2 regions of the Sphingomonas kaistensis genome follow, and region 2 is predicted to be linked to the other one. Evidence: predicted binding sites of a transcription regulator. Region 2 holds the regulator's gene; the other holds the start of a gene.
What was found. Region 2 encodes LexA, which represses DNA repair genes until DNA is damaged. Its sites were predicted from a motif close to GTTCCNCNCTTGTTCT; they were not measured.
Positions count from the first base shown of each region.

Region 1: V6R86_RS02290 (ribonucleoside-diphosphate reductase subunit alpha) is a predicted target of LexA. The motif match lies at 3,420-3,435, and genes of this name have one in related genera.

Region 1 covers NZ_CP145607.1:490,951-506,825, reverse strand. The annotation lists gene V6R86_RS02310 (ribonucleotide-diphosphate reductase subunit beta) at 1-254, opposite strand, end outside; gene V6R86_RS02305 (PepSY domain-containing protein) at 306-683, opposite strand; gene V6R86_RS02300 (DUF2171 domain-containing protein) at 778-1,035, shown strand; gene V6R86_RS02295 (hypothetical protein) at 1,107-1,331, opposite strand; gene V6R86_RS02290 (ribonucleoside-diphosphate reductase subunit alpha) at 1,499-3,382, opposite strand; gene V6R86_RS02285 (alpha/beta hydrolase) at 3,764-4,528, shown strand; gene V6R86_RS02280 (DUF2490 domain-containing protein) at 4,935-5,585, shown strand; gene V6R86_RS02275 (TerC family protein) at 5,626-6,699, shown strand; gene V6R86_RS02270 (carbonic anhydrase) at 6,728-7,477, shown strand; gene V6R86_RS02265 (DUF3617 domain-containing protein) at 7,523-8,032, opposite strand; gene V6R86_RS02260 (histidine kinase famiy protein) at 8,184-9,956, shown strand; partial or broken gene V6R86_RS02255 (HNH endonuclease) at 9,953-10,236, opposite strand; gene V6R86_RS02250 (ArnT family glycosyltransferase) at 10,253-11,773, opposite strand; gene V6R86_RS02245 (DUF1801 domain-containing protein) at 11,828-12,232, opposite strand; gene V6R86_RS02240 (hypothetical protein) at 12,234-13,133, opposite strand; gene uvrB (excinuclease ABC subunit UvrB) at 13,238-15,439, shown strand; gene V6R86_RS02230 (flagellar hook assembly protein FlgD) at 15,448-15,875, opposite strand, start outside.
Region 2 covers NZ_CP145607.1:1,683,227-1,699,101, forward strand. The annotation lists gene V6R86_RS08240 (hypothetical protein) at 1-349, opposite strand, end outside; gene V6R86_RS08245 (AAA family ATPase) at 349-1,578, opposite strand; gene uvrA (excinuclease ABC subunit UvrA) at 1,851-4,850, opposite strand; gene V6R86_RS08255 (hypothetical protein) at 4,985-5,143, opposite strand; gene V6R86_RS08260 (PRC-barrel domain-containing protein) at 5,208-5,771, opposite strand; gene lexA (transcriptional repressor LexA) at 5,928-6,587, opposite strand; gene V6R86_RS08270 (aminodeoxychorismate/anthranilate synthase component II) at 6,647-7,219, opposite strand; gene V6R86_RS08275 (peptidylprolyl isomerase) at 7,237-9,186, opposite strand; gene tpiA (triose-phosphate isomerase) at 9,303-10,046, shown strand; gene secG (preprotein translocase subunit SecG) at 10,179-10,541, shown strand; gene V6R86_RS08290 (CTP synthase) at 10,680-12,311, shown strand; gene V6R86_RS08295 (MauE/DoxX family redox-associated membrane protein) at 12,416-13,165, shown strand; gene V6R86_RS08300 (hypothetical protein) at 13,244-13,480, shown strand; gene trxB (thioredoxin-disulfide reductase) at 13,491-14,459, shown strand; gene V6R86_RS08310 (acyl carrier protein) at 14,470-14,748, opposite strand; gene V6R86_RS08315 (AMP-binding protein) at 14,811-15,875, shown strand, end outside.

The DNA of each region.
Region 1 (15,875 bases), 1.2 Mb from region 2:
GTCGGCTTGAACACCGAGCCGTATTTGTCGTGGTAGCAGTCCTGCACCTCGACGTCGGCCTGTGTGAAGAAGCGGAAGATCTGGGTCAGCAGGTTACGCTCGTGCGGGGTGAGCTTCTGCGCCCAGTCGCGGCAGTCTTCGCCCAGCGGCACTTCTTCGGGCATCCAGTGGATCTGCTGCTGGCGCTTCCAGAATTCGAACGCCCAGGGATATTCGAAGGGCTTGTAGGCCTTGTTGGCTTGGAGAAGGGGCATCGATTTACCTCCCGGATGATGTGAAACGAAAGTGGGTGGGCAAGGGCCGGGTCACCAGAAGAACCTGCCGCCGCGCTTGGGCGAGCCGGCGCGTCCGCGGAACATCTGGATATACAGCCAAAGCCCTGAAAAAGCGAAGAAAATGAGCGCGGTGCCGGACAGCATGGCCAACGCGGTGCCGACTGGTCCGAACTCTTCGCCCGAGTGGAGATGGTGCAGGAACCCGACCCACGCGCGGGCGCCGTCGGGCGCGGGCTTGGGGCGGCAGGTCATGGTCTCGGGGCAGACGAACCCGGCCGGCGCGGCGGCGACCGGGGCGGGCTGCCCGTCGGCGACCAGCGCGGCGACATGGCTCATCAGTCCGGTAACCGCGATGAACAGGATGAGGGCGCCGAACAGTACGCTCAGCCAGCGATGCCACTTACGCATGGGCAGGCCCTTCGCGCGACCGGAACGGTTGTGCATCGAAACTTGAGGACGGGCGTTCAGCGGTCAGTTCATCCCCCAAGACAGGAGCATTCGCATGACCGACACCAGCCAGATTCGCGAGCATATGGAAGTCATCGGCGCCGACGGCGTTCATGTCGGCACGGTCGACAAGGTCGAAGGCGACCGGATCAAGCTGACCAAGAAGGACAGCGGCGCCGAGATCGAGGGTGCCGAGGGCGCGCATGCCGGGCATCACCATTTCATCTCGACCGGCCTCGTCGCCGAAGTCGAGGGCGACCAGGTCCGCCTGTCGGCGACCGCCGCCAACGCGCAGACCTTTATCGAGGAATAAGCGCGTCGCATCGCCGGCCCGCTGAGGGCGCGGCATCGATACGCATGCGGGGGCGGCTGAGCGGAGGAAGCTCATGCCGCCCCCGTTTCGTTGGCGAACTCGGGATAGGGCTCCGTCGTTGCATAGGCGATCGCGAAGCCGCCGAGCACCAGCCCGAAGGCGAGCAGCATCATGCCGGCGATGAGCTGGGCGGTGGACTTGCGGCTTTCGCCGACCCGGCCGCGTAGCGCGGCGATCAGGGTGAGGAGGCCGAGCAGCGCGCTGAGGCCGCCGAGGACCAGGAACAGGATGTTCACGGCAGCCTCCGCCCGCGACCGCGGAGGACCAGATAGACGGCGGCAGCAAGCGCGATGAGAATGACGATCTTGAGCATGGCTTAAGCTGTCCTCCCGGTTCAGCGCGTGGTCGGGATCACTTGGGTAGCGGCGCCCCCCTCCCCCGCCGACGGGGGAGGGCTATCGGATCACTGACAGGCCAAGCATTCGTCGTAGTCGGTGCTGGCGGCGAGTTCGTACTTGGGGGCTTCGGCGGTGTTGTCGGCTTCGACCCCGCCGGCGAACCCGGCGCGCTGCACCGACTTCGAGCGTAGGTAATAGAGCGACTTGATGCCGAGTTCCCAGGCGCGGAAGTGGAGCATCATCAGGTCCCACTTGTCGACGTCGGCCGGGATGAACAGGTTCAGCGAGGTGGCCTGGTCGATGTACGGCGTGCGATCGGCAGCAAGCTCGATCAGCCAGCGCTGGTCGATCTCGAAGCTGGTCTTGTAGGTCGCCTTTTCGTCATCGGTCAGGAAGTCGAGGTGAGCGACGCTGCCGCCCTGCTCGAGGATCGAATTCCACACCGCGTCCGAATTCTTCGACTTCTCGATCAGCAGCTTTTCCAGATACGGATTGCGGATCGAGAAGGAGCCCGACAGCGTCTTGTGGGTGTAGACGTTGGCCGGGATCGGCTCGATGCAGGCCGAGGTGCCGCCGCAGATGATCGAGATCGACGCGGTCGGCGCGATCGCCATCTTGCAGCTGAAGCGCTCCATCACGCCCATGTCGGCCGCGTCGGGGCACGGCCCGCGCTCGGTCGCGAGGTGGAGCGAGGCTTCGTCGACCTGCGCCTTGATGTGCTTGAAGATCTTGAGGTTCCAGCTCTTGGCCATCGCCCCCTCGAACGGCAGGCCGCGGGCCTGGAGGAAGGAGTGGAAACCCATCACGCCGAGGCCGACCGAGCGTTCGCGCTCGGCGCTATACTTGGCCCGCGCCATCTCGTCCGGCGCGCGGTCGATATAGTCGGTCAGGACGTTGTCGAGGAAACGCATGACGTCCTCGATGAACTGCTTATCGCCGTTCCACTGGTCCCACGTCTCGAGGTTGAGCGACGACAGGCAGCAGACCGCGGTGCGGTCGGCGCCAAGGTGGTCCTTGCCAGTCGGAAGGGTGATTTCCGAGCACAGGTTCGAGGTCGACACCTTGAGCCCGAGGTCGCGGTGATGCTTGGGCATCGACCGGTTCACCTGGTCGATGAAGATGATGTAGGGCTCGCCCGTCGCGAGGCGGGTTTCGACCAGCTTCTGGAACAGCGAGCGGGCGTCGACCTTGCCGCGTTCGGACTGGTCCTTGGGGCTGCGCAGCGTGAACTCGCTGCCTTCACGGACGCATTCCATGAACTCGTCGGTGATCAGCACGCCGTGGTGGAGGTTCAGCGCCTTGCGATTGAAGTCGCCCGACGGCTTGCGGATTTCGAGGAACTCTTCGATCTCGGGGTGCGAGACGTCGAGATAGCAGGCGGCCGAACCGCGGCGCAGCGAGCCCTGGCTGATGGCAAGGGTCAGCGAATCCATGACGCGGACGAACGGAATGATGCCGCTGGTCTTGCCGTTGAGGCCGACCGGCTCACCGATGCCGCGAACGTTGCCCCAATAGGTGCCGATGCCGCCGCCCTTGGAAGCGAGCCAGACATTCTCGTTCCAGGTGTCGACGATGCCGTTGAGGCTGTCGGACACGCTGTTCAGGTAGCAGCTGATCGGCAGGCCACGGCCGGTGCCGCCGTTGGACAGCACGGGGGTCGCCGGCATGAACCACAGGCGCGAGATATAGTCGTAGACGCGCTGGGCGTGGGCCTCGTCGTCGGCATAGGCCGAGGCGACGCGGGCGAACAGGTCCTGGTAGCCTTCCCCGGGGAGGAGATAGCGGTCGTTCAGCGTTTCCTTGCCGAAGTCGGTGAGGAGCGCATCACGCGACGTGTCGGTAGTCACCGAGAAGCGGCGCGCGTCGACCGTCTTGCTGTCCTTCTTGGCCGCCACCGCCGGGGTGAGGGTGTCGGTGCTGCCGACCTCGCTGCCGCTCGAGAAGTCCATGCTTATTCCTCCTGGCGATCCGAATCGATCGCGCTGTGTTCCCGTTTCGTTCACGAACGACGGATACGCCGATCGCCCGCGATTCGCTAGGGCCTGGAGTGGGTCCGAACGGTTGTCCCCGCTTTCCACAGGGACGCCTTCTCCCCTCACCGGGAATGTAGTTATCCCCAGCGTCAACCACAAGTTTGTGCGTCGAAACCCCAAGTCCGCTACAACATCTTGTGTCTTGAGCCGGGGCGAGGCGCAAGCGGGAAAATGCAGGACGATTGCTATTTGCGGTGGATAACGTGGCGGCCAGACCACATAATCGCCGTCGGTCCGAGGCACTGTGCTTCGGCGAACGGGGGCGTGAGGCTGGGTATGGGTCGACGTGGCGGGTTGATGGCAATCACGGTTGCAGCCGCGCTGCTTGCCGGTTGTACGGGGACGATCAGGAAGCGGATCTACCAGCCGGTGCCGATTGCCGCGACCCCGGTCCGGTTCAAGGGTGAAATGCCGCAGCCGGTGGCGGCGGTCACTGCCGATGGGCTTCGCCTCGGCGGCTATTATTGGCCCGCCCGGCCGGGACGGCCGCTCGTGGTCTATTTCCATGGCAACGGGTTCAACCAGCTCGTCGGGGCCGCGCGGGCCGAGCCGTTGCGGGCCGGCGGGCACGGCGTGCTGGTCGCTTCCTACCGCGGCTATGGCGGGAATGGCGGCAAGCCGTCCGAGCAAGGGCTGCTGCGCGATGGCGAGGCGTGGATGGCGGAAGCGCGCAGGCTGTCGGGCGGGCAACCGCTGTTCGTGTTCGGGCACAGCCTTGGCGGAGCGGTCGCGCTCGAGATGGCGGGGCGGCACCAGGTTGGCGGAGTGGCGACGCTCGGCACCTTCGCGCGGCTGGCCGACATGGCCCCTCCGGTGGCCCGCGGACTGCTTCCCGACCGGTTCGACAATGTGGCCGCGCTCGGCCGGGTGCGTGCGCCAGTCCTGCTGCTTCACGGCGACCGCGACGAGATTGTCCCGTTCGCGGCGGGCGAGCGGCTGGCGGCAGCGGGCGGGGGACGGGCCCAACTGGTGCGGCTGCCGGGCGCGGGTCACCAAGTCGATCTTGCCGCCGTGGCGGACCGGCTGTGGGCGAGGTGGGATCCGGCGTCCGCGCCGAAGTAGCTGCCACGTTGCGGCGGCGACCCCGGCCATGGTCCCTGCCGCGCAACCTTGAAAAAGGCGGATCGCCGCCGTATCTGGCCTTCGCGGACCGGGCCCCTCTGGCGCCCCCTGCCTGCCCCCGTGGCAGGTCAGGAGCGTGATGTCGGACCGCATCGGACACCTCCGATGTGACTGGCCCGGCGCGAATCTCTCCATCGTCCCCATGGCCCGTCCCGCGGCGGATGCTCCGATCGACCGTCATCTGTCGATCACGAGGAGGATCGCATCATGGCCGACCCGTCGAGGAAGCGTGCGCGGCCGCCTGCATCCGCCGCCGCTCGCCCGCTGTCATCAAAGTGCAAAATCATGGTAACAAAGGCGCGGTCAGACGCGCCGGCGGGGCGCGCTTTCCGGGGATGCAGCAACCATGACCTATCGTTTGCTTGGCGCGGCGCTTGCCGTCAGCCTGTCGAGCCCGGCGCTGGCCGAGGACAATTATCTCGAAGGCTGGTTCGAGGGCACGATCTCCAAGGAGCTCGAGGGCGGCACCTTTGTCCAGTTCCAGACCCAGCAACGGGCGCGGGGCAGCAGCAATCCGACCGGCGACAACCAGACCTATCGCCTGTGGCTCGGCCAGGAGTTCGGCTCCGTGAAAGCGAGCGTAGGCCTGCATCGCAGCAAGGAAGGCAGCACGAAGGAAACCCGGCTGATCCAGCAGGCGAGCTACGATGTCGGCTCGTTCGGGCTCAAGGGCCGCACGCGGATCGAGCAGCGCTTCATCGACGATGCCGACAAGACCGGGTGGCGGGTTCGCCAGCGGCTTGGCTATGCGATCCCGCTGACGGACGAGAAGGGCGGGTGGAAGCTTGCCGGCAGCGCCGAAGGCTTCCTGACGCTGCGCGCGACCAGCCGCGGCGGGGACACCGGGATCACCGGCCTGCGCACCTTTGTCGGGTTCGAGCGGAGCCTCGGCAAGGTCGACCTGGGGGTCGGCTACACCCGCCAGCAGAGCATCCGCAAGAATGCGCCCGACCGGGTCGGCCACGCCCCCACCTTGAACCTCACCCTCAACCTTTGAGCCGCCCGGCGCGGCTCCCCTCGCTTAGGAGCCGCTCCTGATGGAATTCCTGTTCACCGTCTGGCTTGGAACCCCCGTGTGGTTCTGGCTGGCGTTCGTCGGCATCGTCGCCGGCCTGACCGCCTTCGACCTTGGCTTCCTGCACAAGGAAGACAAGGAAATGGGCATCGGCGAGAGCCTGAAGCTTTCCGCCTTCTATATCTCGATCGCGCTGCTGTTCGGCGTCTGGGTCTATTTCCAGAAGACCGCGGCACTGGGCGAGGCGGCGGGTACCGAGCTGACGATTGCTTATTACACCGCCTTCTTCATCGAGAAGGCGCTGTCGATCGACAACGTCTTCGTGATCAGCCTGATCTTCACCTATTTCGCGATTCCGGCGAAATATCAGTATCGCGCTTTGCTGTGGGGCATCATCGGCGTGATCGTGCTGCGCGGCATCATGATCGGGCTCGGCGCGGCGGTGGTGCAGTCCTATTATTGGGTGCTCTACATTTTCGCGGCGTTCCTGGTGTTCACCGGCATCAAGATGCTGTTCGCCGGCGACAAGCCGATGGATATCGAGGGAAATCCGGTGATCCGCTGGATCGGCCGCCACATGCGGGTGACCAAGGAGCTGCACGACGAAAAGTTCTTCGTCGAGTTGCCGGACGAGAAGACCGGCAAGATGGTCCGCGCGGCGACGCCTTTGTTCCTGGCGCTGGTGGTCATCAACCTCGCCGACCTGGTGTTCGCAGTCGACAGCGTGCCGGCGGTGTTCGCGATCACAACCGATACCTTCATCGTCTACACCTCGAACATCATGGCGATCCTGGGCCTTCGCGCGCTCTATTTCGCGCTGGCGGCGATGGTGCACCGCTTCCATTATCTGAAGTACGCCCTCGCGCTGGTGCTGGTGTTCATCGGCTCGAAGATCTTCATCGCCGACTTCGTGCTCGGCGGGGACAAGTTCCCGCCGCTGCTGAGCCTCGGCGTGACCGCCGCGCTGATTGCGGGCGGGGTCTTCTACTCGCTCTACAAGACCAAGGGCGAGCCCGAGCCGGCGTGGCCGGCCGACGAAGGGCCGCAGGCCGCTAAGCGGCACATCGACGAGTTGACCGACGGCAAGGCCGTCTGAAACTTCTCAACCACGGAGCAAGAAAAGCATGACTAAGTTCCTTGAAACTGATCGCCGCACCCTGCTCGGGATGGGGATGGCGGCCAGCGCGGCGGGAGCGGCTGCCCTCACCGGCGGCAGTGGCGTCGCTGCCGCCGCGCCAACCGCGCCGGGTGCGCCTGCCAAGACCAGCCTGTCGCCCGCGCAGGCGCTGGCCCGACTGCTCGAAGGCAACCGCCGCTTCGTCACCGACCAGGACAACAAGAGCGATATCTCCACTCGCCGCCGCCTGGCGCTGGCAGCGGGGCAGGGGCCGTTCGCGGCGCTGGTCGGGTGCGCGGACAGCCGGGTCGGGCCCGAGCACCTGTTCGGGGTGGGCCTTGGCGAATTGTTCATCGTCCGCACCGCCGGTAATTACGTCGACGATGCGGGCTATGGCTCGCTGGCCTATTCGGTCGCCGCCCTGGGTGTGCCGCTGATCGTGGTTCTCGGCCATGAACGGTGCGGCGCGGTGGATGCGGCGACCAAGCTGGTCACCGACAATGCCCAGCTACCCCCGTCGCTGAGCCGCATGGTGCAGCCGATCCTTCCGGCCGTGGTGGACGCAAGGGCTACGCTTCGAGCAGGTGGCGACCTGGTCGATCATGCCATTCACCAGAACGTCCGCCACGTGGTGCGCAGACTGCGGCAATCGACCGACCCCTTGCTGGCCGACCCGATGCGCGGCGATAAGCTGATGGTGGTGGGGGCTTATTACGATCTCGACACGGGCCAAGTGGATTTCTTCGATCGGGTCTGACGATAGCGAGGCGGCGGGATCGATCCGCCGCCCCGTTTTGTCAGTTCACGCCTTGGGCGCGGCGCCCGCGGCCGGGGCGGCGGTGCACTGGTCGGAGACCTTCCGGGCGACGATGTCCTCGACCAGCTTGTAGTCACCCGGACCCGAGAAGCTGCTATTGGCGGTCAGCGTGCCGGTGAAGCCTTCGCCGTCATATTTGCCGTCCAAAATGGCATTGACGTTGCCCTGGCCCGAGCGATTGCAGTCCAGCGTTACGTTCATCCGGCCAGAGCGGACATAAGGATCGGTCAGCGTGCACTGATCGCCCTTGGCGGCGAGCAGTTCGGGGGCGGGGAGGCCGTCGGCCCCGACGCACCCTTGCGTGGTAATGACATCGCCGACCTTGGCGAAGGTCGGCAGCGGGGTCTTATCGGTAGAGTCCAGGGATTTCACCGTCGCCTTCACTTCGTAGGTGCCGGCCGGAAGAGTGGCGGGCGCGGCCTTGGGCGCTTCCTTGGCAGCTTCCTGGCTGCACGCGCCAAGCAAAAAGACGCCGAACAGGACGAATGAACGCATGTGATGATCTCCCCCGCAGGTATGAACCGCCAGCTTAGCTGCGCCGGAGTGGGACGCAACCGCTTGCGGAACTCTCACCGGGCCGCAGGAGTCTGGCCATAATGGCCCCAATCGGTATGGCTTCAAAACCAATCAAACGAGTGCAAGCCTAGTGAATGAAGAGATTCGGCAGACCGAGGGCGATCCGGCGGCTGCAAACGATGTCGAGGGCGGTGGGCAGAGCCGTGGCCGTCCGGCCGAAGGAAAGCTCGACAGCCCCGATGGCGACGAGACCTTTGGCAACAGCCGTGGAATGAATCACTGGCGCGAAAGCGTCATCAGCCATCCTGGTCTCGACGAACGCGGCAACGTATTCTTCGCCGCGATCGAGATGACGCGGATGCCGATGATCCTGACCGATCCCAATCAGCCCGACAATCCGATCGTCTTCGCCAACAAGGCGTTTCTCGACCTCACCGGATACGAAGAAAGCGAAGTGCTCGGCCGCAATTGCCGCTTTCTACAGGGCGCGAACACCGATCGCGAGGCGGTCGCGGCGCTGCGCGAAAGCGTCAACACCGGCGGGTCGATCGCGCTTGAGATCCTCAACTACAAGCGCGACGGCACGCCGTTCTGGAATGCGGTGTTCATCGGCCCGGTGTTCGACCAGCAGGGCAAGCTTGCCTATCAATTCGCAAGTCAGCTCGACGTCACCCGCCGCCGTAATTCGGAGCAAAGCTACCGTCAGGCGCAGAAGATGGAATCGATCGGCCAGCTGACTGCCGGCCTTGCCCACGATTTCAACAATCTGTTGCAGGTGGTGAACGGCAATCTCGAGCTGCTGGGATCCTGTGTCGATGGCGACCGCGCCAAGCGATATATCGACAATGCCCGCTCGGCCGCCGATCGCGGTGCCAAGCTGACGAGGCAGTTGCTGGCGTTCGCCCGCAAGACCCGGCTCAGCCCCAAGCCGACCGACCTCAGCCATCTGGTCGGCAATTTCGTCGACGTGATCGAAAGCTCGCTCGGCAGCCAGGTCCAACTTCAGCTCAATCTGCGCCGCCGCCTGCCGCGGGTTATGGTGGACGGCGAGCAGCTCGAAATGGCGCTGCTCAACGTCCTCATGAACGCCCGCGACGCGATGCCGGGCGGCGGTCTGGTCACGCTATCGACCAGCCAGATCCATTTGAACGGCGACAGCGCCGCGCGGCAGTTGCCCGAGGGCGATTATGTCGCGCTGGAGGTCAAGGACGAGGGCGAGGGCATGACGCCCGAAGTGATCGAGCGCGCGACCGAACCTTTCTTCACCACCAAGACGCAGGGCAAGGGCACCGGTCTTGGCCTCGCCATGGCGTCGGGGTTCGTGCAGCAGTCGCGCGGCCGGCTCGAAATCGAGAGCAAACCGGGCGAGGGCGCGACCATGCGCTTCCTGTTCCCGGTGACGCGCGAGGAAGAACAGGAAAATGGCGAGCGGCCCCTTCACCATGAGGTGCCGCAGGCCAGGACCCGTTCGGCCGAGGCCGAGCATATCCTGGTGGTCGAGGATAGCGCCGAAGTGCTGGAATTGGCGGTCGAAATCCTTGGCGCGGCCGGTTATCGCGTGACCACTGCCGAAAGCGGCGAGATCGCGCTGCGCATCTTCGAAAAGGCCGAGCCCGGGACGTTCGACCTGTTGTTCACCGACCTTGTCATGCCGGGCGGAATCAACGGGCTGAAGCTGGCCGAAAAGGTGCGCGAGAAGGACTCCGACATCGGCATCCTGCTGACCACGGGCTATAACGAGGAGCTGGTGATCGCGGGACCTGACCGGTCGCACAAGGACGTGCTCGGCAAGCCTTATCGCCGGTCCGAATTGCTCGACCGGGTGCGTCAGGCGCTGAACAACCGCGCGCATCAGGCCGACGAGCGTCGCATGACATCGGATTTCGGCGCGGCCGAAGCCTAGGCGCCCTTGCGCCGCCTGGTTGGGGCGTGAAAGTCGGCGGGCTTGCCGGCGATCCAGGCGAGAAAGCGGGCGAGGTCGGGATTGGCGCGCTGAGCGCGGCCGGGTCGTCTCCGGCTTTCGCCAGTTCCTTGTTGGAAAAGGTGGCGTGCAGCGCGCGGTGGCAGATCGGATGCACCGGCCGCGTCTCCCGCCCGCCGCGTGATTTCGGCACCGGATGATGCTGCTCGACCCGGGCCCCGAGCGGGCGGTTGCAGAGCCAGCAGCAAATGCGTTCGTCCATCAATCGAACAAAGATTTCAACCTGGTTGCGGGTTCCTGACAGCGCACAGACCTATGCGTTCGACGCTTGATGGCTGCCATGTCTCGTAGACGGAGGGTTCGCAGCTGGCGATCAACGTCGCCGAGAATGCCGGGGTCGTCCGCAGCTCTGTCGTGTGAAGGCCGCAGGTCGCCCACACGAGGCGGTGCCAACGGAGCAGCGGGGAATAGCCCTGTTCCTGTTCGCGCTGGAAGCCCGGATCGACGATGGCGACGTGCGTGAGCCCACGTGCCGCCAGGGTGGCGAAAAGGTGACCATAGGAAGCTTGCGGCCCCGACTGGCGCGCCGGAAACATCTCGTAACGCCACCACAAGGCGCGGGCGGTGAGCTGCGCGCCGAGCAGGCTTAAGCCGATTATCAGGGCCACGGGGACGAGCCGCTTGCCGGCTTTCCATCGATCGACGGCGAAGATCCCGATCAGGCGCTTCAGGCTAATCGCGCTGAGGATGGCCAACCACGGGAACAGGGGAAGCGCATATTGCATCGCGCGGGTCGCGGCCGCGCTGTAGATTGCCAGCGCCGCAAACACGATGCATCCCGCGTACAGCGCCAGCGTCTTTTCGCGATTGCCCAACCCCCGAAGACCGATGGGAAGGATGAGCAGGAGGGGGCCCGTGAAGAACCATCCTTTGGACAGATGCTCGAGATAGAAGAGCGGGCTGGTTTCGGGGATTAGCGAGCGACTGTAGCGGCCCGCGAGGTCATTGAAGATGACCGCGTCGAGATAGCCTGGACCGGCGGCTTCGCGGGCTGCGTAGAAGGCCAGCAAGGGAAGAATCGAAGCGAGGCCGGTCAATAGGTAGCGTTGCCAGTTCGCGAGCACGGACGTGAGCCGGCGACCGAGCAGGAGGAACAGGAGCACTCCCACCACTGGAATAAAGGCGGCGATACTCTTGGCGAGGGCGCCGAGCCCAATCATGCCGCCAGCAGCGATGAGCGGCGGCCAGCCGGGCCGTCTTCGAAGGCTGGCAAGATAAAGGAACTGAAGGCCGCCGGTGACGAAGAACAGCAGGACGGCGTCGAAATCTGCGGTCCGGGCGCCGTGTTCTCCGAAGAAACCGGGGCTCAGCAACAGCAGAATCGCTGCGCCGACCGACAAGCCGCGCGAGCCGGTGACTTTTCGCACGAACCACAAGCACAGGCCGAGTGTGCCGATGGCGGCCAACGCCGAAGGGAGGCGAAGCGCCCATTCGTGAAAGCCGAAGAGGCGCAGGCTGCCGCTCATCAGCCAGATCACCAGCGGCGGCTTGGTATTCCAGAGATCGGGCCGGAAATCATAGGTAGTGACAAGGCTGAACCCCGTCAGCGTCATGTCCAGCGCGTTGTTGGCATTACGGGACTCGTCTTTCAGCGCAAGCGGCGCCGTGAGCCCATCCGAGAAGAGAAACAGTCCGGCGGCGAGCAATGCGAGAAAGCACCATTGCCGCCAACGCAGCGCATTTCGCCAGGCCGGAGTGCCGACCAAAGGCGACGCAGCAATGACAGGAGACTGTAGCACGGATACGGTATTAACCGCGTTCGGTTGCCAAATTGCTGACGCCGACCGAGATGCTCAGGTGCCCGCCCGATCCCATGCCTTGCGGACGAGGTTTTCGAGGGCGGCGGCGTCCACGTCGGCGAGTTTGGTGACGTACAGGCAGCCTTTGCCCGTCTTGTGCTTGCCGAGACGGGCGAGGTCGGTGTCGTAGCCGTCGTAGTGGTGGAGATAGAGGACGAGGCTCGCCTTGCGTAAGGAGAAGGCGATGCGCGGCGTATCACCTCCGCGGCCGGCGTCGGTGCGGTAGTGGTGAGTGCCGAAGCCGATGATCGAGGGGCCCCATAAGGTAGCGGGCTCACCCGAGATGCGTTCGAACAGGGCGCGAAGGGTGTGGCCGTCTTCGCGCCGGGTCGGGTGATCGATCGCGTCGAGAAAGGCGGTGACGTCGGCGCCGGTCGGCTTGGTCTTGTTCTCGGCCATGTCAGCGAACCGTGGCGGCGACCCGCCAGATGCCCAACGTGTCGTCGAAGGCGGCGACTGACGGGTTGGTCTGGGGATCGGCACTTTGTCGTCCGAGCGGCAGCGTCAGCGCGACGAGCAGGTAGCCGAGAATGCTGCTTGCGCCATAGCCGACCAGCGGGGTCGGGTAGTTGTGCAGCATCGCGGCAGCGACGAGGCAGGCCCACAGCGTGGTGAAGCCGGCGGCCTCCGTTACAAGGCCGCGCCGCCACAGCACGAGCGCGGGCACGAACAGCAGCAGGGTGCCCGTCCAGATAGCGAGCGCGGCCAGCGGCTGGTCGACGACGGAGGTCCACAGGATCTGGTCGACGTGAGCGACGGCCGGCAGATCGTCAGGCCGGATGGCGGTCACGGCGAACGCCAGCAGCGGCGCGGCCGTGGTGAGCCAGGCGGTTGGGGTGCGGCGGCAGGCGGCGTCGGTCAGGGTGACGAGCGCGATGGCGGCGGCGAGCGAGCGGTCGGGTTGCAGCGCCATTGCCAGGGCGGCGAGAGCGATGGCGAGGCTGCTCCAGCGGTCGGGCCGTGTGACGTGCGCGAGGAGCAGGGCGGGCAGCAGGATCAGGCTTGGCTGAAGCGATAGGCCGCCGACCATTACCCACCGCGCCGCGCCTTCCGCCGTGACGCCGAACAGGGCGGTCGCGAGCGTTGCAGCGGCCGCGCCGAGCAGCAGCAGCGGCCGCAGGCTCGGCACGGGAAGCAGTCGCGCGATAGCCAGCAGCGCGATGCCGGCGCTTAAAGCGACGAGGTTGATCAGCAGCAGCCGCGGCGGCGCGCCGGTCAGGCTCAGGAACAGCAGGCCGCACAGCACGGCCGCCGCTCCGGCCAGCGTGATTGCGTTGTTCGAAAGCCAGGCCTTGCTCATGGAATCGAGTCTCCCTCGCGGCGCAGCTTTGCACCGCCGCGTGCGTCCGACAATCGGGTCGCGGTCGATTGCGACCAGCGCGCGCAGCCCCCATATGTTCTCGCATGGAAATCAAGATCCGCACGAACCTTGCCGAGCCCGAAACCGGCGCCGAGTTCGTGCCTCACCGGCCGGCCCGACCCGACAAGGCGGAGGGCGGACGGCCCTTCAAGCTCACGAGCGATTACGAGCCCGCCGGCGACCAGCCGACCGCGATCCGCGAACTGGTCGAGGGCATTCGCGAGGGCCAGGAGAAAAGCCAGGTGCTGCTCGGCGTCACCGGGTCGGGCAAGACCTACACCATGGCGCAGATCATCCAGCACACCCAGCGTCCCGCGCTGGTGCTGGCGCCCAACAAGATCCTGGCGGCGCAGCTGTACGGGGAGTTCAAGAGCTTCTTCCCGGAGAATGCGGTCGAATATTTCGTCAGCTACTACGATTATTACCAGCCCGAAGCCTATGTCCCGCGGTCCGACACCTACATCGAAAAGGAGTCGAGCGTGAACGAGGCGATCGACCGGATGCGCCACTCGGCGACCCGGTCGCTGCTGGAGCGCGACGACGTGATCATCGTCGCCTCGGTCAGCTGCCTCTACGGTATCGGCTCGGTCGAGACTTATTCGGCGATGACCTTCAGCCTGAAGAAGGGGGAGCTGGTCGATCAGCGCGAGACCATCCGCAAGCTGGTCGCGCTGCAGTACAAGCGCAACGACGCGGCTTTCGCGCGCGGCAATTTTCGGGTGCGCGGCGACAGCCTCGAGGTGTTTCCGTCGCACTATGAGGACAGCGCGTGGCGGATTTCTTTCTTCGGGGACGAGATCGAGGACATCGTCGAATTCGACCCGCTGACCGGCAAGAAGGTCGGCAGCCTGCCGTCGATCAAGATCTACGCCAACAGCCACTATGTGACGCCCGGGCCGACGATGAAGCAGGCGGCGGGCGCGATCCGGCATGAGCTGGAAGAGCGGCTGAAGGAGCTGAACGCGGAAGGCCGCTATCTCGAGGCGCAGCGGCTCGAGCAGCGGACCAACTTCGACCTCGAGATGATCGCGGCGACTGGCAGCTGCGCGGGGATCGAGAATTACAGTCGCTTCCTGACCGGGCGCCTACCGGGCGAGCCGCCGCCGACATTGTTCGAATATCTCCCCGACAACGCGCTGCTGTTCGTTGACGAAAGTCACCAGACGGTGCCGCAGATCGGCGCGATGGCGCGGGGCGATCACCGGCGGAAGATCACGCTGGCCGAATATGGCTTCCGCCTGCCGAGCTGCATCGACAACCGCCCGCTGCGCTTCAACGAATGGGACGCGATGCGCCCGCAGTCGGTGTTCGTCAGCGCGACGCCAGGGCCGTGGGAAATGACCGAAACCGGCGGCGTGTTCTCCGAGCAGGTGATCCGCCCGACCGGGCTGATCGATCCGCCGGTGGAGATTAAGCCGGTTGAGGATCAGGTCGATGACCTTGTCAACGAAGCGCGCAAGACCGCGAAGGCGGGGTATCGGACGCTGGTCACCACGCTGACCAAGCGCATGGCCGAGGACCTCACCGAATATCTGCACGAGGCGGGCCTTAAGGTCCGCTACATGCACTCGGACGTCGAGACGCTGGAGCGCATCGAGCTGATCCGTGATCTCCGGCTCGGGGTGTACGACGTGCTGGTCGGGATCAACCTGCTGCGCGAGGGCCTCGACATCCCAGAATGCGGGCTGGTCGCGATCCTCGATGCGGACAAGGAAGGGTTTCTGCGCTCCGAAACCAGCCTCATCCAGACCATCGGCCGCGCCGCGCGTAACGTCGATGGGCGGGTGATCCTGTACGCCGACAGCATCACCGGATCGATGGAGCGCGCGCTCAACGAAACCAACCGTCGGCGCGAGCGGCAGGAGGCTTACAACCTCGAGCATGGCATCACGCCCGCGACCATCAAGCGCGACATCAGCGACATCATCGCCCACGTCTCGACCCGCGACGGGGTGGTGGTCGACACCGGCGATCCCGACACGCCGCACCTCGTCGGGCACAATCTGCGGGCCTACATCAGCGACCTGGAATCACGGATGCGTAAGGCCGCGGCCGACCTTGAGTTCGAGGAAGCCGGGCGACTTCGCGATGAGATCCGCAAGCTGGAAGAAGACGAGCTCGGCATCCCCGATCACCAGCGCGCCGCACCGCGGGTCGGACATTCGACCGAGGGCAAGCCCGGCACGCGAAAGACGCGCTACGGCAAGCAGCAGCAGATGCGGATGAACAAGCGCGCGAAGCGGTGAGTCGCGCGCTAGGCGGCGATCCTCGTCAGGTTGGCAAGCGGCAGCGCGGCGCCGCCGAGGCCGGCCCATAATTCGCCTTCGCGGCTCACCACTTCCTGTACCTTGCCGAGGCTGTTGAGGGTCGAGCCGAGCTCGCTGCCGTCCGCGGTCCTGGCGACGAGCTTCAGGCTGTAAGCGCCTTCGGGAGCACGCGCGCCGGAAGGCAGCACGCCGTCCCAGCGAAGGGTGCCGCTCGAGTCCACCGCTACCCGCGGGCTCGCCACCACCCGGCCGCTACTGTCGAGGATTTCGGCTTCAACCGTCGCTGGCCTTCCGGCAAAGGTCCAGCGCCATTCGGCCGGCGTCGAGGCGGTCAGGCCGGCGATCGAGCTGTCGAATTCGGCGGTCTTGCCGATCAACTGGCCGGCGCTGGTGAGATCGTCGGACGACATCCGGT
Region 2 (15,875 bases):
TGCTCCGAAGGATCGTTTTTGCGTCCTCTACCAACTCAGCAGTTGGACGATCCGCCCCACCTTCAGTAAGGGCTAACCCAAAGCGCTCATGATCGCCGCAATCGGTATCAACGTGTATGATCACATAATCATTCGTAGAAACTGCATCAAGCATCCGTAGATTACAGTACTCGAACACTAATTCCCATCCGCCATGAGCAGCGGTATTCGTGTCAGTCGCGTCGCGAATTGGCTGAAGAAAGTTCACGCTCACATCGTCTGAATATTTATCGGCACAAGACCCTTGTACTATCGCATCAAGGACAATTTGATCTGTTATGCCTTCACTAATTATCGCGAACGTGGGCATTAGAAACTCTTCGGCAATCCGCCAATTGTACCACGTAGGAATAGTTCCGACAATCGGGTTGGAAATCCCTCGGGCATCGATTTCTGAAATCTTCTTACCTTGGTCCGTCCCTTCAGATCGCGACTGACGATAAACAACCTCTGCTGAGAGTCATTCAAGTCTAAACCATCGAGTACGGCTGGATTGTGAGTGGTCAATATGACCTGCTTGCGATTACGCTTGGCTAAGGACGCGAGCTTTTTCGTCATTTGTTCACACAGTTTAGGATTAAGTGAAGCATCTATATTATCCACGGCAAACACCTTAGGCGTTAGATCAGTAGACAACAGAGCGAAGTAGAAGGCCACATACAAGAAGCCCTCATTAGCACTCCTTTGATCAATCGAGCGAATCTGGCTATCGATAAAGCAGTCAACGATGCTCAAGTCGGCTCGGCTTCCATCATAAACGACGGTAAGATCGTCGAACCAGCTCAACATACGAAGGGCGTCGCGTATTGCCTTAAAAGACTTTGGCTGCTCGGTCTGCAAGACCTGCAGAAGCTTAAGAAGACCTTCTCCATTCACGCCGAGAGGCTCAATCTGCCCCTCTTTTTGAAACTCGCGCAAAGCCGAGTTTTCAGGCGAATAGATAACGAAATCCGCGATTGATGTAGAAGTGCTTCTCAGATCGAACCGGAAATCCTCTCTCAATGGGATACGTACGGGGGTAAAATCTTTATCAGGTTGTCTTCCGTCAGAATTCTCTAGAATTTCTACAGCTGTTCGCAATTGCTCGGAGAGCTCTTTGGCAAACGAAATCCTCTCTTCGGCGGGAAGTTTGGACATATAAGTCTCAAACATTCTCGAGAAACTACCAAGAACTTCCTTGGAGCGGCCCGGCGTGATATTAACGTGACTAGTCCAACTTGAGTAAGGCTTGTTGTCATTGCTAAGCGTGTATGAGAAAGTGGCGCCGTCGTGAGTCCGTAGCGTAGTGACAATGGGTCGGTTCTCGTTGGTTCCGTCAAAAGCTGATCGCATCAGCTGCGGTGACGTGACCCGAATTCCTCGTGAGGCAAGAAACTCATTATCTAACTTCCCAGCATCTGCTGCACCAGTTAGTGCCAAAGCCTCTAAGATGTTACTCTTGCCTGCGCCGTTCTCTCCGATGAACACATTGAACCGACCAAGCTGTAAGGTCAGCTCTTCGATGGATTTGTAGTTCTTGATCCTGAATTCACGGAGCACGAGAGTTTTCACCTGGTTATTTGTGCGGCATACCTACCCACAAGCCGCAAACTAGACTGAAATGCACAAGCTCAAAACAGGGGCAAGCGCAACGAGTCTGGGGCTAGGGAGATGCTCATAGCGTGATTAGCGTAACATAAAGTAGTGCTAACTACGAAGCCGTTTGCCAAGCACGATCTGTAGCGCATCGTCTGGCAACCAACGCGATCACCTAGGCTTGGAATCGACGATGTCGGAGCATGGTAGAAGACTCCTGGAGAAGCTCCACCTAGTTATGCGACGGCACTTTTCTCAACCTTCCGCTGCTTCGTCCTTGCCGGCTTGCCCTGAGCACTCTCCAAAACCGGAACCATCCGCTCGAGCAGCGGCTTGAGGTACTGGCCGGTGTACGACCGTTCCTCCTTCACCACCTGCTCGGGCGTGCCCACCGCGACGATCTCGCCGCCCTTGACGCCGCCTTCGGGGCCCAGGTCGATGATCCAGTCGGCGGTCTTGATGACGTCGAGGTTGTGTTCGATCACGACCACGGTGTTGCCCTGCTCGACCAGGGCGTGGAGGACTTCGAGGAGCTTGCGGACGTCTTCGAAGTGGAGGCCGGTGGTGGGCTCGTCGAGGATGTAGAGGGTGTTGCCGGTGGCGCGGCGGGAGAGTTCCTTGGCGAGCTTGACCCGCTGCGCTTCGCCGCCCGAGAGGGTCGTCGCTTGCTGGCCGACCTTGATGTAGCCGAGGCCGACTTCGGCCAGCATCGCCATCTTGTCGCGGATGCCGGGGACGGCCTTGAAGAACTCCACCGCGTCCTCGACCGTCATGTCGAGCACGTCGGCGATGCTCTTGCCCTTGTGGAGGACTTCGAGCGTTTCGCGGTTGTAGCGCTTGCCGTGGCAGACGTCGCAGGTGACGTAGACGTCGGGGAGGAAGTGCATCTCGATCTTGAGCAGGCCGTCGCCGGTGCAGGCTTCGCAGCGGCCGCCCTTGACGTTGAAGGAGAAGCGCCCGGGTTTGTAGCCGCGTTCTTTCGATTCCGGGAGGCCGGCGAACCAGTCGCGGATCTGGGTGAAAGCGCCGGTGTAGGTGGCGGGGTTGGAGCGCGGGGTGCGGCCGATCGGCGACTGGTCGATGTCGATGACCTTGTCGAGCCGGTCGAGGCCGGTGACCTTGTCGTGCTTGCCGGCGAGGATGCGGGCGCCGTTCAGGTGGCGTGCGGCGGCGGCGTAAAGGGTGTCGATGGTGAAACTCGATTTGCCCGAGCCGGAGACGCCGGTGATGCAGGTGAAGGTGCCGAGCGGCACGCTGGTGGTGACGCCGGTGAGGTTGTTTTCGCGCGCGTTGTGGACGGTGAGCTTTTTGCCCGAGCCTTTGCGGCGTTTGGCGGGCAGGGGGATCGAGCGGCGGCCGGAGAGATAGTCGGCGGTGAGGCTGCCTTCCTGTTTCATCAGGTCTTCAAGGCTGCCCGAATGAAGCACTTCGCCCCCGTGAACGCCGGCGCCGGGCCCCATGTCGATCACATGGTCGGCGGCGCGGATCGCGTCTTCGTCATGCTCGACCACCAGCACGGTGTTGCCGAGTGATTTGAGGCGCTGGAGGGTTTCGAGGAGGCGGTCGTTGTCCTTCTGGTGAAGGCCGATCGAGGGCTCGTCGAGGACGTAGAGGACGCCGGAAAGGCCGCTGCCGATCTGGCTGGCGAGGCGGATGCGCTGGCTTTCGCCGCCGGACAGGGTGCCCGAGGTGCGGTCGAGGTGGAGATAGTCGAGCCCGACATTGTGGAGGAAGCCCAGGCGCTCGTTGATCTCCTTCAGGATCGCGCGGGCGATTTCCTGGTGCTGGGGCGTCAATTTGGGTTCGAGCGCGCCGAACCAGGCATAGGCGTCGGCGACCGAGCGGCGGACGGCGATCGAGATGTCCTCGCCGGCGATCTTCACCGCGCGGGCTTCGGGCTTGAGGCGGGCGCCGTGGCAGGTTTCGCAGGCGTGGGCGGCCTGGTAGCGCGAGAGCTCTTCCTTCATCCACGCGGATTCGGTCTGGGCGAGGCGGCGGTTCAAATTGCCGATGACGCCTTCGAAGGCTTTCTTGACCTCGTAGCTCTTGCGGCCGTCGACGAAGCGCAGGGTGATCGCCTTGCCGCCGGTGCCGTGGAGGATCGCGCGGCTGTGTTCGGGATCGAGGTCCTTCCACGGGGTCTGGAGGTCGAAGCCGTAATGCTTCGCCAGGCTGCCGAGCACCTGCATGTAGTAGGGTGAGGGCGGGTTGCTCTTGGCCCACGGCACGACCGCGCCCTTGGCGAGGCTGAGGTCGTGGTTGGGGACGACGAGGTCCTCGTCGAACTCCATTCGCTCGCCAAGGCCGTCGCAGGCCGGGCAGGCGCCTTGCGGTGCGTTGAAGGAGAAGAGGCGCGGCTCGATCTCGGCGATGGTGAAGCCGGAGACGGGGCAGGCGAATTTTTCGGAGAAACAGATGCGGCCCGGGGGCGCGTTGGTGGCGAGGACAGCGCGGGTCGCGGCCTTTTCCAGCACTTCGGCGACGCCGGTGCGCTCGGTGCCCGCAGGCTCGGAAGCGGGGTCGGCGGGGTCGAGATAAGCGAGGCCGTCGGCGAGCTTCAACGCGGTCTCAAAGCTGTCGGCGAGGCGGGTCTGGATGCCGTCGCGCACCACGATGCGGTCGACCACCACCTCGATGTCATGCTTGTACTTCTTGTCGAGGGCGGGCGCCTCGTCGATCTCGTAAAAGGTGCCGTCGACGCGAACGCGGGTGAAGCCGGCGCGCTGCCATTCGAGCAGTTCCTTGCGATACTCGCCCTTGCGGCCGCGGACGACAGGGGCGAGCAGGTAGTGGCGGCTGCCTTCGGGCAAGGCCATCACCCGGTCGACCATTTGCGAGATTTGCTGGGCCTGGATCGGAAGCCCGGTGGCGGGCGAATAAGGGATACCGACGCGCGCCCACAGCAGGCGCATGTAATCGTAGATCTCGGTCACGGTGGCGACCGTCGAGCGAGGGTTGCGGCTGGTGGTCTTCTGTTCGATCGAGATGGCGGGCGAGAGGCCGTCGATATGCTCGACATCCGGCTTCTGCATCATCTCGAGGAACTGACGGGCATAGGCCGACAGGCTCTCGACGTAGCGGCGCTGTCCCTCGGCATAGATGGTGTCGAAGGCGAGCGAGGATTTGCCCGAGCCGGAGAGGCCGGTGATCACCGTCAACTGGTCGCGCGGGATCGAGACGTCCACGCCTTTGAGATTATGTTCGCGCGCGCCCTTGACGGTGATGTGAGTCAGCATGGAGGAGGTTTGTTCCGTTTTCGTTCTGGAAGCAAGCGCAAGGCGCTGGCGATAGGGCGAAATGGGAACGAGGGCCGCTCAGGGCAAGGCGGGTCGGTGTGGTTCGTATTGGCCTACAGCCTTAGATCAAATCCTTAATCGATCTGAGCTTTTACATCTTTGCGTTTGGCTCGCCTGACGCTGGCGGGGTCGCCAAACGGGAAACCAGGTTTCTTGCCCTGGAAGATCTCGGCGTCCGCGATTTGCGTGCGCAGGACGTTCGAATTGTCGCCGTAGAATAGCTTGCTGGTCACACCCACCCCCTGGCCCGGCCCCGCCGACCCTAGCGGGGCTGGCGGGGTGGGCAAGGTGGGGGGCTTAGCGGCGGACGCGGCCGGCGCGGTCGAGATCGCGGCCGTGCTCGCGGTCGCGGCGGCGGTTTTCGATGGTGTAGGCGACGTCGTCGGACGTGAAGTCGACGCGATAGCCGCCGCGGCGTTCGTCATAGCGCAGTTCTTCCCAGCGGACGGGGACCACTTCCTCGTCGAGGCCGAGGAAGCCGGTGGCATGGCTGAGGACGGCATAGCGGACCTGGCCGCGGACCTTGTCGATCATCAGTGCCTTGACGGTGCCGAGTCGGCGGTCGTCGCGGCCGTAGACGGGGGTGCCTTCGACCTTGCTCGAGGCGATGAGGTCGGGGGTTTCGTCGTAAGGGATGCCGCGGCGGGCGCGGTGGTCGTCGTCGCGGGCGATGCGCGTGTTGTCGCGGCGGCTGTCGAGGGTGTCGCGATCGTCACGGTAGCGGTCGGACGGGCCGCGGTCGTCGCGGCCGCCGCGGAAGAAGCCGCGACCCCAGCTGCGCGAGCGATCACGGTCGCGGTCGTAGCGGTCGTCGAGGGCGCGATCCTGGGAATTGTCGTCGGAAAAGCGGTCGTAGGCCATGGCTGGTGTCCTCCTGCGAAATGGGTACGCAGGAATAAAGCGGCACGGTGGGAAGGCGTTCCGCCGGTCAGCGGCGGATTGAGGCAGATCGGCGAAAGGAAACCGATGAGGCCAGCGCGTTAGGACTGAGGTCCCGGCCTGCGCCGGGACGACGGCTTAATGGTAACGGCGGATGAGGCCGGCGAGCTTGCCCTGGATCTTGACCCGGCGCGGGTCGTAGCGCTGCGGTTCGTGGGCGCGGTTGGCGGGGTCGAGGCGGACCATCTGGCCTTCGCGGCGGAAGGTCTTGAGCGTGGCTTCGGCGTCGTCGATCAGGGCGACGATGATCTCCCCCTCGCGCGCGGTGTCGGACTTGCGGATCAGGACATAGTCGCCATCGAGGATGCCCTCGTCGACCATCGAGTCCCCCGACACTTCCAGCGCATAATGTTCGCCCGGGCCGAGCAGGGCGGCGGGGACGGGAAAGCTGTCCTGGCCCTGCAGCGCCTCGATCGGGGTGCCGGCGGCGATACAGCCGGCGAGCGGCAGGTCGATGGTATCGTTGGCGGGAACCACGGCGCGCGGCTGCGGCGCGGCGGTCGGGGCGGGGGCCGACCCTTGGGTGTCGGGCAGGCGCACCACTTCCAGCGCGCGGGCGCGGTTGGGGAGGCGGCGGATGAACTGGCGTTCTTCGAGCGCGGAGATCAGGCGGTGGACCCCCGACTTGCTCTTGAGGTCGAGCGCTTCACGCATTTCGTCGAAACTGGGGCTGATGCCCGACGCCTTGAGCTGCTGGTCGATGTAGGTGAGCAGTTCGCGTTGTTTGACGGTGAGCATGGTTCACGAGGCCCTGTAGTGAACAGACGGGGAACGAGTAAGGAACGGATGCGGGGGTGTCAAGCGGGGGCGTGAGCGAGGCGCAGGAAGTTCGCCAGAAGCGCAAGGCCGTGCTCGCTGGCGATGCTTTCGGGGTGGAACTGGATGCCGTGAAGAGGGGCGGTACGGTGGGCGAGGGCCTGGACGGTGCCGTCACTGCCGTGGGCGGTCACGTGGAGGCTGTCGGGCACGTCGTTCGCCACGAGGCTGTGATAGCGGGCCATGGTGAGCGGAGAGGGGAGGCCCTCGAACAAACCGCTGCCGTCGTGCGTGATGCGGTCGGTCTTGCCGTGCATCGGCTCGGCCCGGGCAATCGCTGCGCCGGCGGCGAGTGCGATCGCTTGGTGGCCGAGGCAGACGCCGAGCAGGGGCTTTGCGGTCTCGATGCAAGCGGCGGCGAGCGCGACCGAGATGCCGGCGTCGGCGGGGTGGCCGGGACCGGGGCTGATCAGCAGCGGGCCGTCGTGGGCGAGCGCTTGCGTGACGGTGAGCGTGTCGGCCTGCGCCACCGTCACGGTCGCTCCTAGCTGGCGAAGGTAGTCGACCAGCGTGAAGGTGAAGCTGTCGTGATTGTCGACGACAAGGAGGTGCACGTCACTCCGGCGCCCCATTACTCCGCTTGGGCGCCGCCGCCGAGGATGCGGCTGCGGGCGGCGCGGATCGCGTCCTCATTACGGGAGACCCCAAGCTCCTTCTGCGCGGCGGCGAGCCATTGCAGCGCCAGTTCCTCGCCCGCGCTGCGCTGGAGGTTGGTGACTTCACCGGCGATCAGCTGCGGGTTGGAGGCGGCGTTGCCCGGCACCACCCGGTCGAGTTTGACGAGGTAAATGCCCGAGGGGCCCGCGGCGCGCTGCGCCTTGCCCGGCGCAAGGGTGAACAGGATGCGAAGCGGCGGGGGGACGTCCTGGCCCTGTTGCGCAAACTGGGCGAGAGCGCCGCGGCGCAGCTCGACCGCTTCGGGGGGCTTGACCCCGGAGACACCGGCGGCCGCGACCGCTTCGGCCAGCGAGCGGCCCTGGGCGACCTGCTGGAGGATGGCGGATGCGGCCGCATTGGCGCGGTCCTGCGCGCGCTTGGCGATGAAGTCGGTGCGGACCTGGTCCTGGATGCGGGCCAGCGGGGCCGGGGCGGCGGGGATCACTTCGGCGACGTCGACCAGCACATAGCCGCCGTCGTTGGGGAGCGGTTCGACCACCGGCTCGTCATCCGCGCCGATGTCGAAGCTGGCGCCCGGAACGGCGGCATATTCGGGCGGAAGCTTGAAGTCGGGCTGGTCGAAGGCAGCACCGGCGCGGGTCAGCGCGGGGGTGACGAGCACCGGCAGCCGGTTCGCAGTCGCGACCTCTTCGAAGGTGCGGCCGTCGGCGAGGCTGTCCTCGATCTTGCCGACAAGGTCGGCGATGGCGTTCTTGCGCTTTTCGGCGGTCAGCTGGGCGGCGATTTCGGCGCGGGCATCGGCGAGGCTGCGGCCGGCGGCGGTCTGGATGCTTTCGACCTTGATCACGTCGAAGCCGGTCGAGGACTGGACCGGGCCGACCACGGTTCCGGCGGGCGCGGAGAAGACCTGCGCGGCGACGGCTTCACCGGCGCGGGTGACGAGTTCGGCGCGGGTCACCGGGCCGACACTGACGTCGGCGGCGGAGAAACCGGCGGGCGCGGCGGCGGCGGCAAAAGTTCCGCCAGCCTTGGCGCGCTGGGCGATGGCGGCGACCGCCGCCTGGTCGGGCAGGGTCGCGCGGCTGATCACGCGCTTCTCGGCCCCGCCGAAGGTCGCCTGGTTCTGCTGGTAATAAGCCGCGATTTCCCCATCGGTCGCGGCGACATTGCCAAGCTGATCGTTGGTGATGCGGGCGAGGCGGAAGGTGCGGCGTTCGGGCACCGTGTAGCGCGCGACGTTCTGGCGGTAGAAGGTCTGGAGCTCGGCCGTGGTCGGTGCGGCGCCGCCGGTGAAGGCCGCGAAGGGCAGCAGCGCGAGGCTGCCGCTGCGCTGTTCGAGCGAGGCGTCGGCATAGGGCCGCGCGATGCCCGGCGCGATGCGGACGCTGGCGGCGACGGGGGTGATGATGAGGCGCTGGAGAAGGCTGGTTTCAATCTCGCGGCGGACCTGCGCGTCGGTCAGGCGCTCCTGCGCGAGAAAGGCGCGATAGGCTTGTTCACTGAAGCGGCCGTCGAGCCCGCGTACGCCCGGGATCTTCACGATCTCGGCGTCAACCAGCTTCTTGGACACGGTGAAGCCATGCTTGCGGGCGTAGGCCCACAAGGTGCGTTCCTGGATCAGCGCGTTGACGATGGCGTCGAAGTCGCCGGCGAGATCGGCATAGGTCGCCTGCGGGTTCTGCTGGCGGACCTGCGCCAGCCGGCGCTGCATGGCCGTGTCGAGATCCGCCGCAGTCAGTTCCGCATCGCCGACCTTGGCCAGCGTGTTCTGCGGCAGGGAGCCGCCGCCCTGACTGAGGTTGGAAATGTCCGCAATCGCGAAGCTCGCCAGGATCAGCAGCAGGAACAGGACAAGGATGCCGGTCCCGACTTTGGACTTCGACAGGCGGCGGAAGGTCTTCATGGGTCGGCTGTGATCCTGTGGAACGGGTTGCACGGCGCTTTAGGGGCGGCGCCGCCTTCCTTCAAGCAGACGGCCTTGCTAGGCGCGCGGTTGAGCGAAACTGAACGGGAACGGGCATGATCAAGCTGATCGCGGGCAATTGGAAGATGCATGGCACGGCCGACAGCCTGGCCGAGATCGAGGCGGTGGCCACCTTTGCCGAGAAATATGCCGGGGCGGTGGATGTCGCCTTGTGTGTGCCGGCGACGCTGATCCACCGGGCGGCGGACACGGTGCCGGGCTTCGCAATCGGGGCGCAGGACATGCATCATAACGACAAGGGCGCGCACACCGGCGATATCTCGGCGGCGATGCTGCACGACGCCGGGGCGAGCCTGGTGATCGTCGGGCACAGCGAGCGGCGCGAGGCCCATCGCGAAGAAGATGCCGCGGTGCGGGCCAAGGCCGAGGCGGGGCTCGCCGCCGGGCTTCAGGTGATCCTGTGCGTCGGTGAAAGCCTCGAGGTGCGCGAGGCCGGACGCGAGATCGAGGTCGTGGCGGCGCAGGTCGATGCGTCGTTGCCGCAGGGCGAGGTCGATCCGGCTCGGCTGGCGGTGGCGTATGAGCCGATTTGGGCGATCGGCACGGGCAAGGTCGCGAGCACCGGCGATATCGAAGCGATGCACGCGGCCATCCGGCAGCGGCTGGTCGCGGCTTACGGCGAGGCGGGGGCGGCCGTGCGTATCCTGTATGGCGGGTCGGTCAAGGCGGACAATGCGGCCGAGATCTTCGCGGTGCCGGAGGTCGGCGGCGCGCTCGTCGGGGGGGCGAGCCTCAAGGCCGCGGACTTCCTGCCGATCGTCGAGGCGGGGGCTGCTTAGCCTTTCTCCGTTTGCCCTGAGCGAAGTCAAAGAGCGCCCGCGCGAGCGTGCTTCGACTTCGCTCAGCACGAACGAGCCTGTGGATTCCGTGCCGCATTGAAGTCTGGCAGCAGCGCCGCTAAGTGGCCGCCCATGTTCACCTTCCTGCTTATTGTCGAGGCGATCGTTGCGATCGCGCTGTGCACCGTCATCCTGCTGCAGCGCTCCGAGGGCGGCGGGCTGGGCGTCGGCGGGTCGTCGGCGGGGTTCATGACCGCGCGCGGCGCGGCCGATTTCCTGAGCCGCGCGACGGCCTGGCTGGGCGGGGCGTTCATCATCCTGTGCATCGCACTGGCGGCGCTGGCCGGAACGCGCAGCGACGGCGTGTCGGTCGATGCCGCGATCGCCAATGCCCCGATCCAGGCTCCGGTGCAGCAGGCCCCGGGTACGGCGCCGGCCACCAATCCGGCTGTTCCGGCTCCGGCCGACAACGGCGCGGTGCCGCTGGCTCAGTAAGAATTGCGTCGTCCCGGCGAAGGCCGGGACCTCGTTCGATCAAGTGCTTTTCCGCCTAAGGTCCCGGCCTGCGCCGGGACGACGGACACGTTTTTGCGCTTGCTTCCTCCCCACTCTCATCCCTAAGGCTCGACTCCCATGGCGCGGTTTGTTTTCGTTACCGGCGGCGTGGTCTCCAGCCTCGGCAAAGGTCTTCTTTCGGCTAGTCTTGCAGCCTGTCTGCAGGCGCGCGGCTACAAGTGCCGTATTCGCAAGTTCGACCCCTATCTGAACGTCGATCCGGGGACGATGAGCCCCTATCAGCATGGCGAAGTCTATGTGACCGACGACGGGGCGGAGAGCGATCTCGACCTCGGTCATTACGAGCGCTTCACCGGTGTGTCGGCGCGGCAGTCGGACAATGTCACCACCGGGCGCATCTACCGCGACATCATCGCCCGCGAACGGCGCGGCGATTATCTGGGCGCGACGGTCCAGGTCATCCCGCACGTCACCAACGCGATCAAGGAGTTCGCGCTGGCCGATACCGACGACCTCGATTTCGTAATCTGCGAAATCGGCGGCACGGTCGGCGATATCGAGAGCCTGCCGTTCATCGAAGCCATCCGGCAGCTGCGCAACGACCTTGGCCGGGGCAATACGGTCAGCGTGCACACGACGCTGGTGCCGTGGATCAAGGTCGCGGGCGAGCTCAAGACCAAGCCGACCCAGCACAGCGTGCGCGAGATCGCGAGCCTTGGCGTGCAGCCTGATGTGCTGTTGTGCCGCTGCGAAATGCCGATTCCCGAGGCCGAGCGGGCCAAGATCGCGCAATTCTGCAACGTGCCCAAGAGCGCGGTGATCCAGGCGCTCGACGCGCGGTCGATCTACGACGTCCCGCTGCAATATCACCGCGAAGGCCTCGACGACGAGGTGTTGAAGGCGTTCGGGCTGCCGACCGACCCGCGCCCGGATCTCAGCCGCTGGGAGCAGGTGATGGACGCGGTCGATCACCCCGAAGGCGAGGTGACGATCGGCGTGGTCGGCAAATATGTCGGCTTGCCGGATGCGTACAAATCGCTGCGCGAGGCGCTGGTCCACGGCGGCATCGCCAATCGGGTCAAGGTCAACATCAAGTGGGTCGACGCCGAGCTATTCGAGAAGCCCGATGGCGACACGATCAGCGAGCTGGAGCCGATGCACGCGATCCTGGTGCCCGGCGGCTTCGGTGAGCGTGGGACCGAGGGCAAGATCGCGTCCGTCCGCTTTGCCAAGGAGCGCAAGGTGCCGTTTTTCGGCATCTGCCTCGGCATGCAGATGGCCTGCATCGAGGGCGCGCGGGCGGCGGGGGTCGAGGGCGCTTCCTCGACCGAGTTCGGCGATACGACCGAGCCGGTGGTCGGCATGATCACCGAATGGATGAGCGAAGAAGGCTTGCAGGAGCGCCGCGCCGGGGGTGACCTTGGCGGGACGATGCGGCTTGGCGCGTATGACGCGACGCTGGGCGGCAATAGCCATGTCGCGGCGATCTACGGCAAGACCCAGATCACCGAGCGGCACCGCCATCGTTACGAGGTCAATTCGCATTACAAGGCCGATCTCGAGAAGAGCGGGCTCGTGTTCAGTGGCATGTCGCCCGACGGTCGCCTGCCCGAAATCGTCGAGCGGCCGGACCATCCGTGGTTCGTGGGCGTGCAGTTCCACCCCGAATACAAGAGCCGCCCGTTCGACCCGCATCCCCTGTTCGCAAGCTTCATTGCGGCGGCGGTGAAGCAAAGCAGGTTGGTCTGATTGGTGCGTCGTCCCGGCGGAGGCCGGGACCTGTGGGGTCTGGCGCCTTTGCCGCCTGAGGTCCCGGCCTTCGCCGGGACGACGGGGCACACTATATGAGGCGCATGAACGCCCCCGCCTCGACGAAACGCCGCGCAACGCTGGTTCGGATGGTCATGCCCGAGCATGTCTGCCCGTTCGGACTGAAAGCGCTGCATCTCTTGAAAAGCCGCGGCTACGAGGTCGAGGACCGGCATCTCACCACCCGCGAGGAGACCGACGCCTTCAAAGCCGAAACGGGCGTGAAGACCACCCCGCAGGTGTTCATCGATGGACAGCGGATCGGCGGGCACGACGATCTGCGGCGGTTCCTCGGGCTTCGCGTCGCCGAACCGGGCGAGACCAGCTATCGCCCGGTTGCCGCCCTGTTCGGGATGACCGCCGCGATGGCGTTGGCACTGAGTTTCGCGATGTTCGGCACGCCGCTGACGGTGATGGCCGGCGAATGGTTCATCGCCTTGTCGATGTGTGTGCTGGCGCTGCTGAAGCTGCAGGACATCTCCAAATTCTCCTCCATGTTCCTGAATTACGACCTGCTGGCGCGGCGGTGGGTGCCTTATGCGAGCCTGTATCCATGGCTGGAGGGGCTGGCGGGCGTGCTGATGCTGTCGGGGGCGGCGATGTGGCTGTCGGTGCCGATCGCGCTCGTCATCGGCGGGATCGGTGCGGTGTCGGTGTTCAAGGCGGTGTATGTCGACAAGCGTGAGCTAAAATGCGCCTGCGTCGGCGGGTCGTCCAACGTGCCCCTGGGCTTCGTGTCGCTGACCGAGAATGTGATGATGGTGGCGATGGCGGTGTGGATGCTGGCCAAGTGAGCGCTCGCGTCGGCCTGCGCGCGATCGGCCGCCCCTGATCCGCTTTCGCAGGGGCGCGGCCCCTGCTAGTGGCGGGGCATGATTCACCTCATTCTCGCCGCTGCGCTGGCCGCCGCTCCCGCGCCTGTTTCCGCTCCTGCCCAAGGCCATTCCGGCCATCACGAAGGCATGAAGCACGAGGGGCCCTGCTGCCCCAAGGACGGCAAGCCGATGGATTGCTGCAAGGACAAGCCGATGCCCTGCTGCGAGAAAAAGGCCGAGGCGCAGGCGCCGGCCGCCGCCGAGGGGCATGGCGCTCACGAGCATGATCACTAAGTAGACGGCCATGAGCGAGACCATTCACAGCCGCCTGATCGTACTGGGCTCGGGCCCGGCCGGCCTGACCGCCGCGATCTATGCCGCCCGCGCCGGGCTGCAGCCGATCGTCATTCAGGGCATCCAGCCCGGCGGCCAGCTGACGACGACCACCGATGTCGAGAATTATCCCGGCTTCCGCGACGTGGTGCAGGGCCCGTGGCTGATGGAAGAGATGCAGGCGCAAGCCGAGCATGTCGGCACGCGGATGGTGTGGGATCATATCGACAAGGTCGAGCTGAATGGCCGCCCGTTCCGGTTGCACGGTGACGGTGGCACGACCTATCTCGCCGAGACGCTGGTGATCGCGACCGGGGCTCAGGCCAAGTGGCTCGGCTTGCCGAGTGAGGAGCGGATGAAGGGCAAGGGCGCGAGCGCCTGCGCGACCTGCGATGGCTTCTTTTATCGCGGGAAGAAGGTGGCGGTGATCGGCGGCGGCAATACCGCGGTCGAGGAAGCGCTCTACCTCACCAACCATAGCGACGACGTGACCCTGATCCACCGCCGCGACAGCTTCCGCGCGGAAAAGATCCTTCAGGACCGGCTATTTGCGCACAAGTCGGTGAAGGTGATCTGGAACAGCGAAGTCGATGAATTCCTGTCGGGCGGCGAGCCCGAGGCGCTGACCGGGCTTCGGCTCAAGAACCGGGTGACTGGTGAACTGAGCGAGATCGCTGTCGACGGTGCGTTCGTGGCGATCGGCCACAAGCCGGCGACCGAGTTGTTCGACGGCCAGCTCGACCTCGACGAGGATGGCTATCTGGCGGTGGAGACGGGATCGACCCGGACCAACATCCCGGGCGTGTTCGCCTGCGGCGACGTGATGGACAAGACCTATCGTCAGGCGGTGACGGCGGCGGGAACGGGCTGCATGGCGGCGCTCGATGCCGAGCGGTTCCTGGCGGCCGAGGAATTTGCGGAGTTGCAGGCGGCCGAGTGATCGCCCGGGCTTAGGGGGCCAGCCGCTCCACGAAGGCCTTGAGCGAGCCGAAGCTGGCGAAATCCTCCGCTTCGACGTCGCTGTCCTCGATCAGGACCGAGAAGGTTTCCTCGATCCCGGTGAGGAGATTGGCGACCGCCATCGAATCGAATTCGGGCAGCGCGCCGAATAGTTCGGTGTTGTCGTCGAAGGCGGCGACGCGGGCCTCGGAGAGGCCAAGGGTCTCGGCCAGAAGCTGGCGAAGCGCGGTGTCGACGTTCGCCGACTGGGGCTGAGGCTGGGCGGCCATGGTGGCGCGCCTCTAGGGGAGGGCTGGCCAAGGCGCAAGTTAGGCGGCATTCCGCGCTGGCGATGAGCCCCGACCCGACGCCTTTTCCGCTCGATCATCTGACCCTGCGCGGGGAGCGGGGCGCGCCCGCGCTGACGGTGGGCGGTGCGACGCTGAGTTATGCGGCTCTGGACGAGGCGGTCGGGCGGATGGCGGATCGGTTGCTGGCGCTGGGGATGCGGCCGGGCGACCGGGTCGCGACATGGATGGGCAAGGCGCGGCTTGCCTGCGTGGCACCGCTGGCCTGCGCGCGGGCGGGGCTGGTGCATGTTCCGATCAACCCGGTGCTGCGGCGGGCGCAGGCCGAGCATATTCTTGCCGATAGCGGGACGCGGCTGCTGGTGGCCAATCGGGCGCGGGCGGGGACGCTGGAAGCGCGGCCGGAGCTGGTGGTCGCGCTGGAGGAGTGGGTCGAGGGCGACCGGGCGCTGCCCGCCGGTTCTGCAGCGCCGGACGATCTGGCGGCATTGCTCTACACCTCCGGCTCGACCGGACGGCCCAAGGGGGTGATGCTGAGCCATGCCAACCTGTGGCTCGGCGCGGTTAGCGTAGCGCATTATCTCGGGCTGTCGGCGAGCGATCGCACCTTGTGCGTGCTGCCGCTGGCCTTCGATTATGGACAGAACCAGCTCTTCTCGACCTGGTGCGCTGGCGGCGAGGCGATCGCGTTCGACTATCTCCTGCCGCGCGATGTGGTGCGGGCGGTCGAGCGGACGGGGGCGACGGTGCTCGCCGGGGTGCCGCCCTTGTGGGTGCAGCTGGCCGAGCAGGATTGGGGCGGGGCGGGGGCTAGCCTGCGCACCTTGACCAATTCTGGCGGGCATATGCCCGAACCGTTGGTGCGGCGGCTGCGGTCGCTGTTTCCGGAGGCGCGGTTGCACCTGATGTATGGCCTGACCGAAGCCTTCCGCTCGGCCAGCCTCGATCCCGCGCTGGTCGACAAGAAGCCGGATGCGGTGGGTGCCGCCATTCCCTTCGCCGAGCTGTCGGTGCGCCGCGCGGACGGGAGCGAGGCGGCGTGCGGGGAAGAGGGCGAGCTGGTCCACGCCGGGCCATTGGTGGCGCAAGGCTATTGGAACGATCCGACA